Regions from separate parts of the Shewanella sp. GutCb genome, predicted to be linked through region 2. Evidence: predicted binding sites of a transcription regulator. Region 2 holds the regulator's gene; each other region holds the start of a gene.
The links. The regulator sigma-54, encoded in region 2, starts transcription at its own class of promoters, with help from an activator protein. The targets are predictions, from matches to a motif close to GTTGGCACGNNNNTNGNNT.
Positions count from the first base shown of each region.

Region 1: flgF (flagellar basal-body rod protein FlgF) is a predicted target of sigma-54. The motif match lies at 2,678-2,696, and genes of this name have one in related genera.
Region 3: CXF86_RS21195 (formate dehydrogenase accessory sulfurtransferase FdhD) is a predicted target of sigma-54. The motif match lies at 2,603-2,621, and genes of this name have one in related genera.
Region 4: CXF86_RS03340 (P-II family nitrogen regulator) is a predicted target of sigma-54. The motif match lies at 2,125-2,143, and genes of this name have one in related genera.

Region 1 covers NZ_PJBL01000004.1:64,075-68,968, forward strand. The annotation lists gene CXF86_RS05050 (flagellar basal body P-ring protein FlgI) at 1-205, opposite strand, end outside; gene flgH (flagellar basal body L-ring protein FlgH) at 334-1,008, opposite strand; gene flgG (flagellar basal-body rod protein FlgG) at 1,099-1,887, opposite strand; gene flgF (flagellar basal-body rod protein FlgF) at 1,898-2,641, opposite strand; gene flgE (flagellar hook protein FlgE) at 2,840-4,216, opposite strand; gene flgD (flagellar hook assembly protein FlgD) at 4,291-4,894, opposite strand, start outside.
Region 2 covers NZ_PJBL01000020.1:46,854-51,747, reverse strand. The annotation lists gene lptA (lipopolysaccharide transport periplasmic protein LptA) at 1-43, shown strand, start outside; gene lptB (LPS export ABC transporter ATP-binding protein) at 40-771, shown strand; gene CXF86_RS12065 (RNA polymerase factor sigma-54) at 909-2,420, shown strand; gene hpf (ribosome hibernation promoting factor) at 2,451-2,738, shown strand; gene ptsN (PTS IIA-like nitrogen regulatory protein PtsN) at 2,741-3,184, shown strand; gene rapZ (RNase adapter RapZ) at 3,653-4,507, shown strand; gene CXF86_RS12045 (HPr family phosphocarrier protein) at 4,494-4,769, shown strand; gene mgtE (magnesium transporter) at 4,855-4,894, shown strand, end outside.
Region 3 covers NZ_PJBL01000105.1:238,719-243,612, reverse strand. The annotation lists gene rlmF (23S rRNA (adenine(1618)-N(6))-methyltransferase RlmF) at 1-278, shown strand, start outside; gene CXF86_RS21205 (nuclear transport factor 2 family protein) at 402-773, shown strand; gene CXF86_RS21200 (helix-turn-helix transcriptional regulator) at 782-1,687, opposite strand; gene CXF86_RS21195 (formate dehydrogenase accessory sulfurtransferase FdhD) at 1,733-2,560, opposite strand; gene CXF86_RS21190 (DUF3305 domain-containing protein) at 2,854-3,324, shown strand; gene CXF86_RS21185 (DUF3306 domain-containing protein) at 3,321-3,944, shown strand; gene CXF86_RS21180 (4Fe-4S binding protein) at 4,089-4,894, shown strand, end outside.
Region 4 covers NZ_PJBL01000003.1:17,909-22,802, forward strand. The annotation lists gene CXF86_RS03330 (hypothetical protein) at 1-270, opposite strand, end outside; gene CXF86_RS03335 (ammonium transporter) at 479-1,729, opposite strand; gene CXF86_RS03340 (P-II family nitrogen regulator) at 1,745-2,083, opposite strand; gene CXF86_RS03345 (isochorismatase family protein) at 2,344-2,886, shown strand; gene nrfA (ammonia-forming nitrite reductase cytochrome c552 subunit) at 2,980-4,383, opposite strand; gene narQ (nitrate/nitrite two-component system sensor histidine kinase NarQ) at 4,628-4,894, shown strand, end outside.

The DNA.
Region 1 (4,894 bases), on a different contig from region 2:
TACCAAAGTTCTTCAACATGGTTTTAAATGTTTGCTCGGTATAGCGTGTCTTTTCGCCGGTGCCAGGTAAGCCAACCACTAAGCCATAACCAATCAATTGGTTACTTCGTACCCCTTGGACATTGGCTATATCTTTAATGCGCTGCGCCTGTACCGGTGAGGCAATCACTAATATCGCACAAAGTAATGCCAGTTTTATTTTCATCATGAAAAGTCCTTAGCTAATGTAAGCGAGCTTATTGCCGCTCCACAGCTGCCCTCACAGGCGGTTAAATGTCGCAGTCCGCGCGGCACCTTGGCTTATTATTGTTGTTATGAGTTATCAATGACGACCTAAAATGGCCACCAGCTCCCCATAAAGAATGAACTGAGCCATCCCACTTTTTGTACTTCGGCAAACGTACCCGTTCCGCTGTATTGGATACGCGCATTTGCCACTCGCGGCGAGTCGATAGTGTTATCAGGACGAATGTCTTGTGCACGCACAATGCCAGTAATACGCACAAACTCATCGCCGTTATTAATGCTTATCCACTTCTCACCACGAATAACTAAGTTGCCGTTATTGAGTACTTTCATCACGTTTGCAGAAATACTGCCCGACAAGCTGTTGCTTTGGTCAGCGTCTGATTCTCGCTTAGTGTTCATGCTGTCTTTATAACGTAAATCGATGGGTTTACCCCCGATGGTAACGTTACCGCCGCCGGCATAAATCGGGTCAAGAGACAGATCAGTACCTTTTTTAATTTCGTTATTGGCACTCTTTTTAGCTTGAGTCGATTCCATCAGTATTACGGTAATAATATCGCCCACTTTCAATGCCTTAATGTCTGAATAAAGGCTTGAGGCTTGGCTGTCTTGATACATAGACCCGGTTGCGGCAATTTTTGTTGGCGGCGCTTCAGGGTAAACCGGTGCGTAATACGGATCGTCAGCAATCGGCTTTCCATTGGTTGAACTACAACCTGAAAGCGCAGCAATAACGATTAACATCCAGTAACGACTCATACAAAAACTCTCTTCACATTTAAGGCATATTGAGTGCCATATACGTTGAAATTAACAGTGGCGAATAAGCCACTTAAACTGATTTTACGCTTACAAATTCTGGTTCACGTACGACAACATCTGATCAACCGCAGAGATAACCTTGGAGTTCATCTCGTAGATCCGCTGACTTTCAATCAGGTTCACCAGCTCTTCTGTTACGTTAACGTTTGAGGTTTCTAATGCGCCTTGGCGAATAGCGCCCATCCCATCAAGGGATGCCGTACCTTGGATAGGCGTGCCGCTGGCTCCGGTTTCCATATAAAGGTTTTGCCCCATAGGATCCAGGCCTGCAGGGTTAATAAAGTCAGACATTGAAAGCTGGCCAACCACTTGGTTTTCAGCATTACCAGGGGTTTTAACCGACACTTCGCCTTCAGCCGATACCGTAATACTGCTGGCATCATCAGGGATGGTAATGGCAGGTTGCACCACATAACCCGAACCTGGCGTTACAATTTGTCCTGTGTCATCCAAGCTAAATTGACCGGTGCGAGTATAAGCCGCAGTGCCGTCTGGCATCTGCACTTCGAAAAAACCAGGACCTTCGACCATCAAGTCTAACGAGTTATCGGTCGTCAGCATGTTGCCTTGGGTAAAGACTTTTTGAGTCGCCACCACTTTAGTACCGGCGCCGATGTTCAAACCATTGGGCAATTTGGTATTTGACGCACTAATACCACCCGCTTGATTCACGTTTTGATAGAGCAGATCTTCAAAAACGGCACGGCTCTTTTTAAAACCAATGGTGCTGGCGTTGGCCACGTTGTTTGAAATTACAGCAATGTCAGTTTGCTGAGCGTCTAAACCAGTCTTACTTATCCATAAAGCGGGATGCATAGTCTTTCTCCTAGCTTATGCGCATTAATGAGGCGGAAGCTTTATCGATTTCTTCTGCTGTCTTCATCATCTTGACCTGCATCTCAAACTGACGTTGTATGTCAATCATCGATACCATTTCATGTACTGCATTAACGTTGCTGCCTTCAACAGCACCGCTAAGTAACCCAACGCTAGGATCTGCGGCGGCGACTTGACCCGATATTTGACGGAATAAACCATCTTGGCCACGCATCATATTTTCATTACCAGGCTTGACCAACTTAATACGGCCCACCTCTTCAATAACCTCAGCGGTGGCACCCGATGGACGGACAGAGATAATGCCATCTTGCGATATTTCAATTTTTTCGATAGGCAGTGGCAACACGATGGGGCCATTGTCACCCATCACAGCCGTGCCTCTATCATTGCGTAAAACGCCAGTGGTATCGAAGCTTAAGCTACCTGAACGAGTGTATGCTTCGCTACCATCTGCGGCTTGAACCGCAATCCAGCCATCACCTTTTACGGCAATATCTAGATTTCTACCGGTGGTTTTCATCGGACCACTGGCAAAGTCAGCTGACGGGTTTTCGGTCATGGCGAACACGCGCGTTGGCAAACCTTCACCAAAGGCTTGCATCGAACGCGCCTGAGCGAAATCCGATTTAAATCCGTCAGTACTGGCGTTTGCCAAATTGTTGGCACTGATAGCCAACGCATTCATATTCTGTTTCGCGCCGCTCATGGCGACATAGAGTAACTTGTCCACTTAACGCTCCGTCAAACTTCCGTCTAACGTATTAGATAGCAAGCATCGTGCCAGAAATGTAAGTGTTGCAATTGGATATAAAAAGAGGGAGTTGCAGCAAGAATATAAACAATGGGACTAAAAGAGGAAACACGTTGCCGTGGCGGCAACGTGTAAACGTATAACGCGGCTAAAAACCGCGTTAACAGACCTTAATGATTATCGGATCTGCAGTATGGTTTGTTGTAGCGTATTGTTGACTTCCAGCGTTCTTGAGTTAGCTTGGAAGTTACGTTGAGCAGAGATAAGGTCAACCAACTCGGTGGTCAAATCCACGTTAGATTGCTCTAGTGCTGAAGAACGAATGCCACCAAAAGTGCCACTGTTTGCCTCACCCGCTAATGCTGGCCCAGAATCAATGCTCGCTTTCCAAGAGGTATTACCCGCTTGTGATAAACCTTGCTCGTTGGCAAAGCGGACTAATGCTACCCGTGCCAATGGCACTGTTGAACCATTACTATAACTGGCGTTGACCAGGCCATCGGCCCCTACTTCAACGTTAGTTAAACGACCGACTGTAGTACCGTCTTGGGTTAATTCCGTCACTTCAAATGGTGATGCATATTGAGTCGGTTGATTAAACTTAAGGTTTAATGTTTGCGTACCATCAGCGCCAGCGCCGAGAATATTGGCGCCGCCAACTCCGAGGGCTTCAGTCTTAATGGTTGCAGGATCACTCCCCTCATATCCACCCGTATCGTTAAAAGAGATTGCTGCGCCTTTCCAAGTATTGCCAGCCGCATCAGCCTTCGTTTCAGCATCTGCCGTGCCATCTATCGTACCATCACCACTAGTATCGACATTATAAGTGCCTGCAGCAGGGTCGACATTCACTTTTTTGCCATCAACTGCGTAAAATGCAACCCAGTTACTTTCACCGGTGTGCGCCGCATTGGGTGGGCGAACAAAATAGCTTGTCATAACATGTGGCTCACCTAATGAATCATACATGGTGACCGACGTTGAATTGTTGAATGTATCAGGGTCATCGGGGTTGAAATCTGCTGGACTAAATGTCTTATCTCCCGCATTCAAGTTCATCTGCATACCGATATTTTCAGTTTTTACTGGGCTACCTGCCGTATCCGGAATTTTGACTGGCTGCGTGGTGGTCAAACTCACTGATGTTGAGTTGCCATCTTTATCAACCGGGAAGGTTTGCAGAAAGTTACCTGCTGAATCAACCATGTAGTTGTTTGAGTCAAACTTAAACGCACCCGCACGAGTAAATGAATGATCCTGCGAGCCCACTTCTGATGAAGTGACGAAGAAACCACCGCCGTTAATCGCCATATCAAGTGAGTTATTGGTAAATTGTAAGCTACCTTGCTGGAACTGCTGCGCCACCTGGCTGGTTGCAACACCGCCACCGACGGTTGTTTTGCTATTAGCAAAAATAGAGGTCGCGTAAACATCGGCAAACTCAGCGCGTGATTCTTTAAAACCAGTGGTGTTAACGTTAGCGATATTGTTTGCGGTTGTATTGAGATCTTTTTGCGCAGCAGATATACCGCTCAGAGCAATGTTAAATGACATAGTTCACCTCTATCCTTGTTCAATTCGTTTTAGGAGAGGTTTATCTGCCTCTCTTATTAATATCTGTCGTGCGTTTACGATTCTGACACCGCTAATACATCACTAATCTTAATACCGCCAACGCCGCGCAAATTCAAAATAGCGCCGGTAGCTGCTGTCCCTAACGACACGCTCGTGACGTGAGCGTAAGTTGAAACGGGTAATTCTTCACTCTTGCCATCAACTTTACCCGTGACTTTTAGGGTGTAACTCCCTTCAGCAACAGGCTCGCCATTTTTACCCATACCGTCCCAAGTCACCTCAACGTTGCCGCCCGCACTGCCATCCACTTGAAAAGTAGATATCAGCTGACCAGATTCATCTTCGACGCGAACGGTTAAGTCTTTAATCGTTTCAGGCGTACTGACGACCCCCTTTATGACCGGCTCTTCAGCTGAGATATAGCCGGTATCCGATGGGATAAGTACTTTTTGCCCAACCAGACCTGACGCTTGCAAGGCTTGGCTTGATGTCGTTAGCGCATTGAGGTTAACAATCTCTTCGTTAAGCTTGCTAATACCGTCAACGGTCGAGAACGATGCCATCTGTTGGATCATTTGATCATTGTCGACTGGCTTAAACGGATCTTGCATCGACAACTGTTGACTCAACAGCGAGAAGAAATCTTCTTGCGATAAG
Region 2 (4,894 bases):
TGAAACCCCAGCCGCACCCATTAAAAAGCAGGAACAGCAATGACCCAAAAAACGCTGACCGTACGCAATTTAGCGAAAAGTTATAAGAGCCGAGCCGTTGTTCAAGATGTGAGTTTAACGGTCAAAACAGGGCAAATTGTTGGGTTATTGGGTCCTAATGGTGCAGGTAAAACCACAACATTTTATATGGTTGTTGGTTTAGTTCAGAGCGACAAGGGTCAGATCTTAATCGATGACGATGATTTAACCTTAGACCCAATGCATCTCCGAGCACGTAAAGGCATTGGCTACTTGCCACAAGAGGCAAGCATCTTTAGAAAGCTCTCAGTGCGTGACAATATCATGGCAGTATTACAGACTCGCAAAGATATCAATAACGAGCAGCGTGAAGAGCAACTTGAACACCTACTCGAAGAGTTTCACATCACCCATATCCGCGATAGCCAAGGCATGGCGTTATCAGGTGGTGAACGCCGCAGAGTTGAAATTGCTCGAGCACTGGCAGCCAACCCAAAGTTTATTCTACTCGATGAACCTTTTGCCGGCGTTGATCCAATATCGGTTATCGATATTAAAAAGATTATTGAACAGTTAAAAAGCCGTGGCTTAGGGGTGTTGATCACAGACCACAATGTGCGTGAAACATTGGACGTTTGTGAACATGCCTATATCGTAAGTCACGGAAATTTGATTGCAGAAGGCACACCTGCCGAGATATTAGATAATCAGCAGGTTCGAGCAGTGTACTTAGGTGAACAATTCAGGCTATAGTTAACCCACAGTATGCGGGTTTAATTGTATAGCATTAGCTAAGTATATGAATACAATCAAAGTGTTGACTCTTTAAGCTCTCTTCGTCAAATCACCGAGCTTCAACGTTTAATTACAGTGTAGGGAATAGCGGTAAGATGAAAGCGTCACTCCAGCTCAAAATGGGTCAGCAGCTAACTATGACTCCACAATTACAGCAGGCTATTCGCCTTTTGCAATTGTCCTCTTTAGAGCTGCAGCAAGAGATCCAGCAAGCATTAGACTCTAATCCACTGCTTGAATTAGATGAAGAGCAATCCGATGGCGAGCCTATCAGCAACGAAGATAGAACCACCAGTGACTCTGACAGCTATTCAGAGTCGGATAGCGACAATGAATACAGCAGTAACACAGATGTTGATCCACAGCAGGATAGCGCTGCGGTAGACACCTCTGATGCATTAACGCAAGATTCAATGCCAGATGAACTCCCAATGGATACTACTTGGGATGAAGTCTATACCGTGTCTTCGAATTCAAGCTCCGGCGGAATGCGCGATGATGATATGCCATTCCAAGGCGAAACCACTGAAGGTTTATACGAACATCTTGAATGGCAGAAAAATCTAACGCCTTTTTCTGATAATGACCTAGCGATTGCCACCGCCATTATTGATGCGGTTGATGAGCGAGGTTACCTTACTCAGAATTGTGAAGATATTCTTGAAGCAATGGGCGATCCAGAGATCGAGATAGACGAAGTGGAAGCCGTACTCAAACGCGTGCAGCATTTCGACCCTATCGGCGTCGCAGCCAGAGATCTCAGTGAATGTCTGCTTATCCAATTAGCTCAATATGCAGAAACAACACCCCATATAGACAATGCTCGCCTGCTCATTAAAGATTACTTAGATTTGATTGCTGGACGTGATTTTAGGCAATTGATGCGTAAGACTAAGCTCAAAGAGGATGACCTGCGTGATGCTATCACGCTTATTCAAACCTTGAACCCAAGACCGGGCCTGGCAGTCACGCGAAGTAAAGACGAATATGTGATCCCCGACGTTTCAGTGACAAAAAAGAAAGGCCGTTGGGTGGTTGAACTCAACCCCGACTACATGCCAAAAATCAACGTCAATCAACACTATGCTTCGATGGCTCGTAGCCAAAAAAATCAAGCAGATGGCCAATTTATTCGTAGTCACTTACAAGAAGCTAAATGGTTTATTAAAAGCATTGAGAGTCGTAATGAGACCCTCCTAAAAGTCTCCAACTGTATTGTGAAGTTCCAACAGGGATTTTTCGAATATGGTGATGAAGCCATGAAACCTATGGTACTCAACGACATTGCTGAAGCCGTAGAGATGCATGAATCCACTATCTCAAGGGTGACCACACAAAAGTATATGCATACCCCTAGAGGTATTTTCGAGTTAAAGTATTTCTTCTCTAGTCATGTCGGAACCGACGACGGTGGAGAGTGCTCATCAACAGCAATTAGAGCGTTTATTAAGAAGTTAGTCGCAGCTGAAAACCAACAGAAACCATTAAGCGATAGCAAAATGGCGCAACTGTTGGCAGAACAGGGGATTAAAGTTGCTCGACGTACCATCGCGAAATACCGCGAAGCAATGATGATCCCGCCCTCAAACCAACGCAAGAGTTTATAACTAAAATTAGACACTTGGAGGAATCTTTCTATGCAAATTAACCTTACTGGGCATCACATTGAAATCACTGCGTCACTGCGCAGTTATGTTGAAGAAAAATTTACAAAGCTTGAACGTCATTTCGATCAGATCAATAATGTGCACGTCATATTGAATGTTGAAAAAATGCAACAGATTGCCGAAGCACGAATTCACCTGAAAAAAGGTGAAGTTTTTGCCACTTCGGAACATGCGGACATGTACGCCGCAATCGACTCCCTGATCGACAAATTAGATCGTCAGGTTATTAAACACAAAGAGAAGCTGACCAAACACTAACGATGGAACTATGTACCATCCTGCAGCCGGAATGCACTACCTGTGCCACTCCGGGCAGTAAGAAAAAAGTACTGGAACTCATCAGCGATATTGCCGCTGCCCAGTACCCTACCCTTTCTTCACAAGAGATTTTCGAAAGCCTGTTGGCTCGCGAAAAAATGGGTAGCACAGGTATAGGCAACGGTATAGCAATCCCTCACGGGAGATTGGCTAATATTGACCATCCATTGGGCATATTAATCAAATGTGAAACACCGATATCTTTTGACTCGATAGATAAGCAACCGGTTGATATATTATTTGCCCTGTTAGTGCCCGCAGATCAATGTGAGCAACATCTCGCGACGCTGTCTTCAATGGCAGAAAAGCTTAACGACAAAGCGATCGTGAAGCAGTTGAGAAAAAGTAAGAGTGAATCTGAGTTATATGACTTAATCACTCAATAGTGAGAGGTCTCTGATCTGTCGAGCTTAGTTTTTACGCATTTTTTGATGTTCAAGAAGTACAAGACATGAGCAAAGAGAAACGCTTACACACTCTTGTAGGAATAGCTTAGAAACACTTAAACCAGTGTTCCTAAGCTATTGTTGCCGTGTTATAGGCTATTTGTGGAGAATAATTAAACTGCATTGCCTCCGTATCGTCCCACCTCGCCAAAATAATGTATAAACTGCGGTAAAAACAAACCTAAAAGTGCAACTATCTCGACGGACTCAAGTCCGTAAGTCGCTAGAGATTACCGATATACAAGCAGTAAGATTTAACGACCTAGGCATTTATTACAGCAATATTATTTATTATTACCAACTAGCCTAAGCTATTGCTTTAAGCCAGAAAAAAGTTAATCTATAATCTTGTACACCCCGTATACATTTATAAAACATTAATTCTAACTTTTATTAGGTAGTGAAAAGATGAAACTCGTTCTAGTCTCTGGTCGTTCCGGCTCAGGCAAATCAGTACTGTTAAGAATGCTAGAAGATCTCGGCTATTATTGTGTCGATAATCTACCATTGCCAATGATGGGCACCCTGCTTGAACAACTTTCTGGTAACTCAGAGTTAGTCGCTATTAGTGTTGATATCCGCAACATGCCAGAAAAAGAGAACGAATGGATTAAGCATCTGACCAATTTGCCAGAAGGCGTGGAGTTATTGAGCTTCTTTTTAAACTCTAGCGATGAAGTGCTCCTCAAGCGCTACAACGAAACTCGTCGTCTGCACCCTTTGTCTCATGCAAACATTTCATTAAAAGAAGCAATTCAGCTTGAAGGGCGCCAGTTGGAACCGCTCGCTAAGATCGTTGACCATTATATTGATACTTCTACCCTCAATATTTACGATCTCAATGACCAAGTACGTGAGATCTTATTAGGCAACGTCGATAAAGAGCTGATGATCAAGTTTGAGTCTTTTGGGTTTAAACATGGCATGCCAACTGAAGCTGATTTTATGTTTGACGTTCGATTTCTTCCAAATCCACATTGGGAGCCGGATCTCAGACCCATGACAGGGCTCGATAAACCCGTGCAAGAGTTTTTAAATCTGCACCCTACAGTCAATAAGTTTATCTGGCAGATCGAGAATTTATTGGAGACTTGGTTACCCGATTTAGAACGTAACAACCGCAGCTACCTCACTATCGCTATTGGTTGTACTGGTGGCCAGCATCGCTCTGTTTATGTCACAGAACGACTCGCTGAACACTTCAAAAAAGGCCGACATAAAGTCACTTCTAGCCATAGAGAGTTAAAAAATGCCAACGATTGAACGGCAAGTCACCATCTGCAATAAGCTCGGGCTACATGCCAGAGCGGCAACAAAACTGGTGGTTTTAGCCTCAGAATTTGATGCCCAAATCACTATTATTCAAGGTGAAAAGCAAGCTTCAGCGGTAAGTGTACTAGGCTTACTCATGTTAGAAACTGGAATGGGTAAATCCATACAGCTTCTCGCCAACGGCCCAGATGCAAAACCAGCGTTAGATGCCATATGTCATTTGATCAATACCAAATTCGACGAAGATAATTAGTCCGTCCATTTTCCTAATATTTGTTATTTATCCCCCTTTACTTACGTTATGATAAGCGCCTTTTAAAAGACCCTGCGAGGGACCCATGCCGATTGAAGTCTTAGACAACGAAACAACAGACCAAC
Region 3 (4,894 bases), on a different contig from region 2:
AAAAAGCGGAGCTTTGGTGTGAAGGCGGCGAGAGGCAGTTTTTGAGTAACATGATCACCGAAAGCCAAATGTTTGCCGATCAATGTTTATGGTTCACTACCTTAGTATCTAAAAAAGAGAATTTAAAGCCTGCGCAATCGTTACTGCAAAAAGTTAAAGCGCGCGAGATTAAAGTGATTGAGATGCACCAAGGTAACAAAATTACCCGTATTTTGGCTTGGACATTTTTAACGCTTGAGCAGCAACAGTTATGGCAGCAATATCGGGATCAACTTTAAGCTATTAATGCGCTTTCTTACCGGTGTGTATTTAAAGTTCGAAATAACCGGCTGAACTATTTCAATTATTTCAAAACTTAGCCTAGACTGATAGCAATGTGGTTGAGTTAGTTGGGTTTAGTGGTGAATTTCAAGTTAGAACATCTACTCATACAGTTGGAGCTATATCTGCAGAAGCCTGAGGTGAGAGCATCTCGGGGGGAGCTAGAACGTCTAATTAGTGATGACTTTATGGAGTTTACCGCAACGGGTTGTCGTTTTGGTAAAGCGGAAGTACTCGCTCGATTACCGGATGAACGCGCCCCGTATATTGAAACCAGCCATTTTGAAGTGCGAGAGCTCAAAGCTGGGTTATGTCAGGTCTTTTATCGCGCTAAGCTAAAAAAAGCTGGTAATAACATCACCAGCTTTTCTATGCGAAGCTCTATTTGGCGTAACCACCAAGAGGTTTGGCAAATGGTGTTTCACCAGGGCACACCCTGTAAACCATTTTGACAGTGGGCTTATTGTCCATTCCAAAGGAGTTTGCCACAATCCGTTAAGTCATACCCACCGAGTGTTGCTGCTAATTGCTTTGTTTGTGGCTCGGCCAGTAAATTGAATAAACGTTGCAGCTGACGTCTGAAGTAAATGCCTTGTGGCATAACAAAATCAAAAGACTCTGTTACCAATGGCACAAAGCTTAAACCACTTTCAAGTGCTACAGATTGACAACCGAAACCGATATCCGCATCACTTCTGGCAATATAACCCGCAAGTTCTCGCTCGCTTTGTGCCACTAAACTTGAGTTTAATTGCTCAAACGCAGCGCCTTGCTTCATTAACCATTGCTCTAAGTGCTGTTGACTGCCAGCACCAGCCTGACGTGCAACCCAGCGCCAAGACTGTTGGGATATTTTGTCCAGTTCTTGGCAACGGTGATGCATATCGGGGCGCATCATTAAGCCTTGTTTACGGGTATAACCATGCACCATCACCCATTGCTGGTGGTTTGCGTAACCTTGCAGTAAAGCAGGGTGACGGATTGCACGCTCTTCAACGCTGCCCCAATGTAAAGTACATACATCAGCATAACCACGAGATAATAGATCTAGCCCCAGACGGGAGCCCGTGGAGCTATAACTGATGAGCTCACTTTTACCGACCTGCGACATCATGCGAGCGACCAACATCGACAGTAAAGGGTCATCACTGCCAGTGATATGCATACGATCTGATAGCATACCGCTGTGGCAAGAGTCCATAATCCAACGGTCAATTAATATTTTAGGAAAGAGCCATTTACCAGTAATTTTAGTCGCAGGGAGAATACGATCATTCGCCATTGAGTAGACTTTTTTCTCATTGAGATCAAGATACTCCGAGACCTGTCTAGCACTCATGTAGATCAGTTCTGTTGGCTCAGTCATTTTCTGTCCTTGTGGCGCAAAATCGTTTGGTCATCATTTGGCAGGTTAAATAGCATCAAATTCAATGTTTTCAGCACCATTATAAACTAAAAAGTGGCGACCTTTAGCGCGAGCTATCATAGTAATCCCCATTTGTTGCGCTAACTCTAACCCCATTTGCGTGGCGCCACTTCGAGAAAGCAGAACGGGTATGCCCATCTTGGCAACTTTAATCACCATTTCTGAGGTTAAGCGCCCAGTGGTATAAAATAATTTGTTGTGTCCGAAATCATGATTAAGCCACATTTCACCAGCAAGTGTATCCACCGCGTTGTGACGACCGACATCTTCAACAAAACCTTTTATCTGGTCGCCTTGGCATAAACCGCAACCGTGCACGGCGCCGGCATTCTTATAAGTTTCGTTATAGGCACTTATATTATTAAGTAAGCTATAAATTGTACTTTGTTTAATTTGTGGTGTTGTCAGATTGATGTCATCGAGGCCAGCCATAAAACTGCCGTATACCGTCCCTTGGCCACAACCTGAAGTGACTGTTTTCTCCGATAGTTTTTCATCTAAATCTTCGATTGTCTCACTGGTAATAATCGCGGCTGAGCTCACATCCCAATCGACAATGACAGATTCGAGCTTGCTCAGGTCAGAAATAAAGCCCTGATTCTTGAGATAACCTAACGCAAGAGCTTCTGCTCTGGCACCTAATGTCATCAAGGTTACTATCGGACGCCAGTTTAAATAAACAGTGAGTGGGCGTTCGCAAGCAATAAATTTATCCACTTTTTCGCCCTTCTCATTAATTGCTGTCACTGCAATTGTCAGGGGGACTTCGGTGTTAGTTTTGATTAAAGTTGGGTTGCTCTTGTTTGCTGTCATATAGCCCATCATCAGTTAAGAGAATTAAATGCGTCTAATACTAAGCAATATCTGTACCTAACTTTATAAGAGATAAAGTTAGTGGCAGATCACATTTATTAGCTATCAGTCGCCCTTTTATGTCCTATTGCAGATTGCTATTTGGACAAAATGTCCTAGTCTTGGATGATATTAGTTGATCCAGTTCAAACTATTTTGCCCAAACTGTGTGGCACATAAATTGCTTTGTTAGATAAGTATCTATTTAGTTGGTCTGTCATTTAGGCAGCCATCTCAGGCAAGACGGAGACTGAATGCAACATACCGAAAGCCAATGGCCAATGTACGTTTCTCTTAAAAAGATTGAGACACAAGTCGGAAGATGGACCTCAGTACAGTGGGAAGTCGATCAAATCCTTCCTGCTACCCACGCCGCACCAGAAGGTGCCACTCTCGTCTTGCTAGAACTGCATAAAGACGAACGCGGTAGTTACCGTATCAATATCGACATGGATAACGCTATGTTATACATCGTTTGTGATGAAAACCATGACGGTGACTGGATCCCCGCAGCCCTATCAGCTGATCAAAATGTTGCAGCAAGCTGCCTAGAAGGCGATACCCCGGTGCTTAATATTCTGATGCCACCCGCTATCGCGTGTTGGATTGAAGCGTTTATTACTCGTCATGGTGAAGTCGAAATCAAGGCTCATCGCCGCGCGAAACATGTTAACCGACGCAAGAATGAAGGTCCAAGTACCAATCATTTAGCGGGTAACTCATGAGTGGTTTACTGTCACGTTGGAACTTGCGTCGACAGAAAGTAGAGCAGGAAGCTGATATAGAGGTGTCTGAAGCCGTTGAGGAACAATCGGTAACAGCTGAACTCGCACCGTCAGAGACGTTAACCACAGCAGAAAGTACTGATGCTGAGGTCATTGAGTCTGGCGAAGAAGCACTGCTCACTGCGGAAGACCTTCCAGATCCAGAAAAGATTGAAGTTGGTGGCAGTTTTGCCAGCTTTATGGGCGCCAACGTAGACCCTGCTGCTAAATCTGCTGCACTAAAAGCCCTTTGGAAACAGCCTCATTTTAGTGAAATTGATGGGCTGCTTGAATATGCATTGGACTACAGTAATCAACCTAAGTTGTCGGCTGAAGTATCGGCTGAATTGGCAAAGAAAGTATTCCGTCATGTCGTTGAAGAAAAAGATGATGAGGAGGAGAACGAAATTGAAACAGTTTCAGAGCTTGAGTCAGATGAGATGACCGACGCTGAAAATACTGTTGAAACTGAAGTTGTTAGCGATACTAAACAGGTATCGGACATTTTGGACGTTGATGATGACGAATTAGCCCAAAATGAACCAGAGCACCCAGACGCCATAACAAACAAAGTTGTTTAACGTCAGTATAGAGTGTTTTTAATTCCACAATATTGGTATGTGAATTGCTGTACTTAGGGTAAAGCTGGCGTTAATGATAGACGCATTAAATAAACAGCAACTTATAAGTATAGAAGCAGCCAAAGAACTGTTCAGGAACGCAATGTGAGCAATCGTGAAACACAAGTTGGACTCAAAGAGGTTCGACAACAGGTTCTTGCTGGGACCCAGGTTATTCAAAATCTAATCCCACCGACCGTGAGTTATACCACCGAGGGCAATGTGCTCGTTATCGGGCCAGAAGACTTGGCGCGTCTAGCAGCCGACAAATTGTCCCACATGGGTAAGTGTGCCATTTTGGCAAACGAAGCCATCACTAGCCAAGACGAAGCACATCTAGAGCTCGTCATGACTTCAGCTGAAGATGTTGAGAGCTATTACAACAAGCTTATCGAGATAAAAGGTTTCCTTGGTCAATTCCAAGTTAAAGTTGAACATGAAGAGGGTAGTGCGGATTTAAGTGTTGTTGCTATTCGTAAAGCGCATTTCGACTTGATTCTTGATTTGAGCATGAGTCCTTGTATTAACCTTGAAATGCTACCGCCTGGCTATTTTTATGTTGGCCAAGATCAAGTCAAACTAGCTGAAGCAATTGAGCAGTTACCCGATCTAATCGGCGAGTTCGACAAGCCGCGTTATATCAAAGTTAATAGCGACATCTGCGCACATAATCGTAATGGTAATGAAGGTTGTACTCGTTGCTTGAATTTCTGCCCCGCAGATGCGATTGCCAGTGTTGAGAAAAAAATCGAAATCGATCCATACCTCTGCCACGGTGCGGGTAGTTGTACGAATGCGTGCCCAACAGGCGCGATTAGTTATGACCTTCCGACTCCGCAATCTATGCATACCTATCTGAATCAACTGGTGACTCGTTTTCGCTCGAAAGCGCAAATAGCACCTGTCGTGTT
Region 4 (4,894 bases), on a different contig from region 2:
ATATTCATAAGGCCTGTAGAACTGGCCACTACAAGTGAAATGGCGATAAGGAATAGCAACAGGCAAGCAGCCCATAGGCAGTGCTTGTAAGATTTTTATTTGCTGTTGAAACCTGAGCGCTTCTTGCCACTCATGGTCAGCCAACACTTGATCGCGCACTGCAAACGCATCAAATGGCTCGCTAGATTTACGCACTACAACCTGTCCAGCAACCGCGGGTAAACTGGTGGTAAATAGTAGCAATAGACTAATGTTGAACACTTTATTCATCCGATAACGACCCAATAATAGTAGAAGCCAGTATTAGCTCATCGTATACCGTTAACCAGCCCAATTCCATTAAGTCTCAGACATTAATCCCAAACCATTATTAGCAGAACATTAGCCGCAGATCATGAAATAGCTTAGAGGTGTTAATGCTTCTCTCAAATAAAAAAGCAGGGCATAAGCCCTGCTTGTTAGCAATATCGTCACTGCATTAGTTAGCACTTTTCACTGAGACAAATTCAGGATACGCATCAATGCCGCAATCTGATGCATCCATGCCGTTATATTCTTCCTCTTCTGTCACGCGGATCCCCATCGTCACTTTGAGTCCAAACCAAACAACTGAAGAGGCCGCAAATACCCAACCAAATATCACTGCAGCACCATAAAGTTGAGTGCCAAAAGACGCATCGGCATTAGACACTGGCACCAATATTAACCCGAGGAGTCCGGCCACACCATGGACAGAGATTGCCCCAACGGGATCATCAATTTTGATTCGGTCAAATGCAACAATCGAGAATATAACCACGCCGCCAGCCACAAGACCAATCACACCTGCCATCGCTAAAGAAGGTGATAAAGGGTCAGCGGTAATCGCCACAAGCCCTGCTAATGCCCCATTTAAGATCATAGTTAAATCGGCTTTACCCCAAACCAATCGACATACAATCAAAGCAGAAAGCGCACCAAACGCCGCAGCAGAGTTGGTATTAACAAATATTTTGGCCACCGCGCTAGCATTTTCAACATCCGAGACTAAAAGCTGTGAACCACCGTTAAAACCAAACCAACCCATCCACAAGATGAACATACCCAATGTCGCCATCGGTAAGTTAGAACCCGGGATCGGGTTTACTTGTCCGTTAGCGCCATATTTTCCCTTTCTTGCACCTAACAATAGCACCCCAGAAACTGCCGCTGCAGCACCGGCCATATGTACAATACCGCTGCCCGCAAAGTCAACAAAGCCAGCTTCAGATAAGAATCCACCACCCCAGGTCCAGTAACCCTCAACAGGGTATATCACCGCCGTCATAAACACTGAAAATGCCAAAAATGCCCATAACTTCATCCGTTCAGCAACGGCACCAGACACAATCGACATTGCCGTTGCAACGAACACCACTTGGAAAAAGAAGTCGGACTCAAGCGCATGATCTGCTCCATCAGCTTGTGATCCAATCAATGACCCCAGCGAGGGTAACCAACCACCTTCAGCATTATCAACGTACATAATGTTGTAACCAACGATTAGATACATGACACAGGCTATTGAATACAAGCAGACGTTTTTAGTTAAAATTTCAGTGGTATTTTTTGAACGAACGAGGCCTGCTTCTAACATCGCAAATCCGGCGGCCATCCACATCACTAGCGCACCAGAGATAAGAAAATAAAACGTATCAAGGGCAAAGCGAAGCTCAGTGACCGTTAATCCTAGTTTGGTTAATTCATCCATTTGTCCAATCCCCCTTTAAAGTGCTTCGTTGTCGAGTTCACCAGTTCGTATTCTGGTTGCTTGTTCTAGGTTGGTAACAAATATCTTGCCATCACCAATTTTACCTGTACGCGCAGCACTCGTTATCGCCTCAACTAGCATCTCCACGTTTTCAGCTTTAGTCGCAATTTCAAGCTTCACCTTAGGTAAGAAATCAACCTGATACTCAGCACCTCGATAAAGTTCGGTATGGCCTTTTTGACGACCAAAGCCTTTTACTTCAGTCACCGTCATCCCCTCAATGCCTACATTGGCGATAGCTTCTCTTACATCATCTAACTTAAATGGCTTAATAATGGCACTGACCAATTTCATGGCGATCTCCTTGAAGACTATTTTTAATTCTAACAAAGACTCTTCAAGCATTAGGCCAACAAATCAAACGCCATAAAAACAAGGAGATAGAACAAACCAGGCATTGAAAAATGAATATAAACGCACCAAAAAAGTGCAGTTATTCAATAACTGCACGCTCATAAGGCAAAGATGTCGCAGCTTAGACTTATCGCCTATTGGTTAAAAGCGACTTTTGAGGTGTACTAGTAACCTTTGCAACAAGTACTAGGAACATTAAAATGTTGAAGCCAGAAGATTGCGTATTAGTCATTGTTGACGTGCAAGGGCAACTCGCACGAGTCATGCATCAAAGTGAAGAGTTACACCATAAATTAGCGCTATTAATTAAAGGCATTCAGTTATTCGACATTCCGATCCTATGGCTCGAGCAACTACCCGATAAATTGGGTGCCACTAGTGATGTATTAGCCACAGAGCTAATCAAAACCACGGAGCCAATTGCAAAACAACATTTTAGCGGCTGGCAATGTCCAAAGTTCAGGGCGAAATTGTCAGCAATGGGGCAAAAAAATATCCTTGTCGCAGGCATAGAAACCCATGTTTGCGTGTACCAAACCTGCATGGACCTATTAGATAATGCTTACCCGACTTACCTCGTTGTAGATGCAATGTCTTCGCGAGATCCTGTTAATAAAAAACTCGGAATAGAGATGATGCAAGCCCATGGTGCATTACAAACCAATGTAGAGTCATTGCTGTTTGAACTGCAACATGAAGCGATAGGGGAAAGGTTTAAGGCCTTACTGGCACTGATTAAGTAGACCGACATTAAGGTCAAACGAGTTAATTTAGAGCAAAAAAAAGCCCTCATCAACGAGGGCTTTTCTATATAGAGCTAGGTAGAAACAATAGACTTACTTGTAAGTTGCTTCGCGCTTTTCAGCTTCAGCTTCCCACTGTGGTACTAAAGTTTTCTTGAATTCAGCTTTATCAGCATTCATCTTCTTCATATCCATACCTAGAGCAGCTTGTGCTTTAGCTTTGGTTGAAGTGTCAGGGTAAACAATTGGTTGCTTAACACCTTTAACAGCAAGTAGTTGAGCTAGCTTGATACGAGCATCAGCCGCTTTGTCTACCGCAGTACCTAGTACACGAAGTGCTTCATCAGCTGCGTGAGCAGCAACACCGTGTGATGCAGTTGCATAGTCCCAGCGCCACTGTGAATGACGGATATCCATAAGGATAGGCTTCATTTCAGTTTCAGTTGCACCCGCATCCCAAGCAGCTTTTGCTTCGAAGTGAGCTTTCACTAGCTGAGCTTCAGCACGTGCTTTAAGATCAGCAACTTTATGCTTACGATCTTCAGTTAAGTTAACCATGAACTCTTTGCTTTGCTCGTGACAACTACCACAAGTTTCTTCAAAGCGATCGAATGGGTTACCTACTTTATGGTCAGTAAACTTACGACCTTTTTCGCTTTTCACTTTAGGCATGTGACAGTCAGTACAACTTACGTTGTTCTTACCGTGAACACCTAGCTGCCAAGTTTCATAACCTGGGTGCTGTGCTTTAAGCATTGGAGTCTTAGAAACAGCGTGAGTCCAGTCAGAGAACTCGATGTTGTCATAGTAGACTTCCATCTGTTCAACTGTTGTACCGTTATCCCAAGGGAATTTAACAAAGCCTTTCTTATCTTTGGTCTTCTCGAAGTAGTACTCAACGTGACACTGACCACAAACCATTGATTGCTTGTCTTTCTTAGACGCTTTATCAAATGGTGTGCCCAATGTTTCCATTGCGCGTTCAGCAAATGGACGAGACATACGTAACTTAGAAGAACCTTTTACGTGACAATCAGCACAGCCAAGAGCGTTAACAATTTCTGGACCGCCTTTAGACCATTTACCCGCAAAATATCCGTCTTCACCTTGCTCTTCGATCATGCGAGGTACATCTGGGCTCTTACAAGACCAACATGCCATTGGCATTGGACCGTCTTCAGCAGACTTAGGGGCACCGGTACGTAAGGTGTTTCTTAAGTCAGTGATTACATACATGTGACCACGTGGAGCGTTATAATCTTTAGCAAAACCATAACCAGCCCAAAGCACAACTAAACTTGGAACCTGCTCAAGCATATCAACAACTTCTTTACTTTCTGAAGTTTCATGCCAAGTTTCATATTGATTCTTGAACTTATCTTTGTACACTTCGTTACGTGGTTCAGTTTTGTCACTTGCGAATGCGCTACCAGCAATTAAACTTGCAGCAACCATTGCACTCAGTGCAAAAGCCTTTTTAGTTAATGTTCTCACCATCTCATCTCCATTTTACTTTATAATATTTATAGTATAGTCCCACCTATTCCAAGGTGAATTTAGCCTCTTGCACCTAACAAAAACATACCCCATTAGGGGTATCCTCCTTAAAACTTGCGTTAGATCAACTTGTAAACGTGTTGTTGCTCACACTTTGTGTTTTTAGTAACATATTGCAGTATGCAATAATTAATAAATGCTATTAATAAAATAGTTCATAACCCCAATAAATGAGAACTCTTGAATGAAAAAAGGCAGACTTACATCAGCGATATGGGGATTCATGTTAACGCTGATATTACTGTCCAGCGGACTGGCTATTTTTGCCATCGTTAACTTGTCCTATAGCTTAGGAGATGCCAGAGCGATTAATGCCTCCGGATCGCTGAGAATGCAAAGTTATCGACTTATGTTTTATGCCAATTCTGGCAGTGAATCGGCGGCAGAAAAAATTGAAGAATTTGAAAACACCCTCAATTCTCAAGCGCTTAAGGCAACGCTCGCTTGGTAT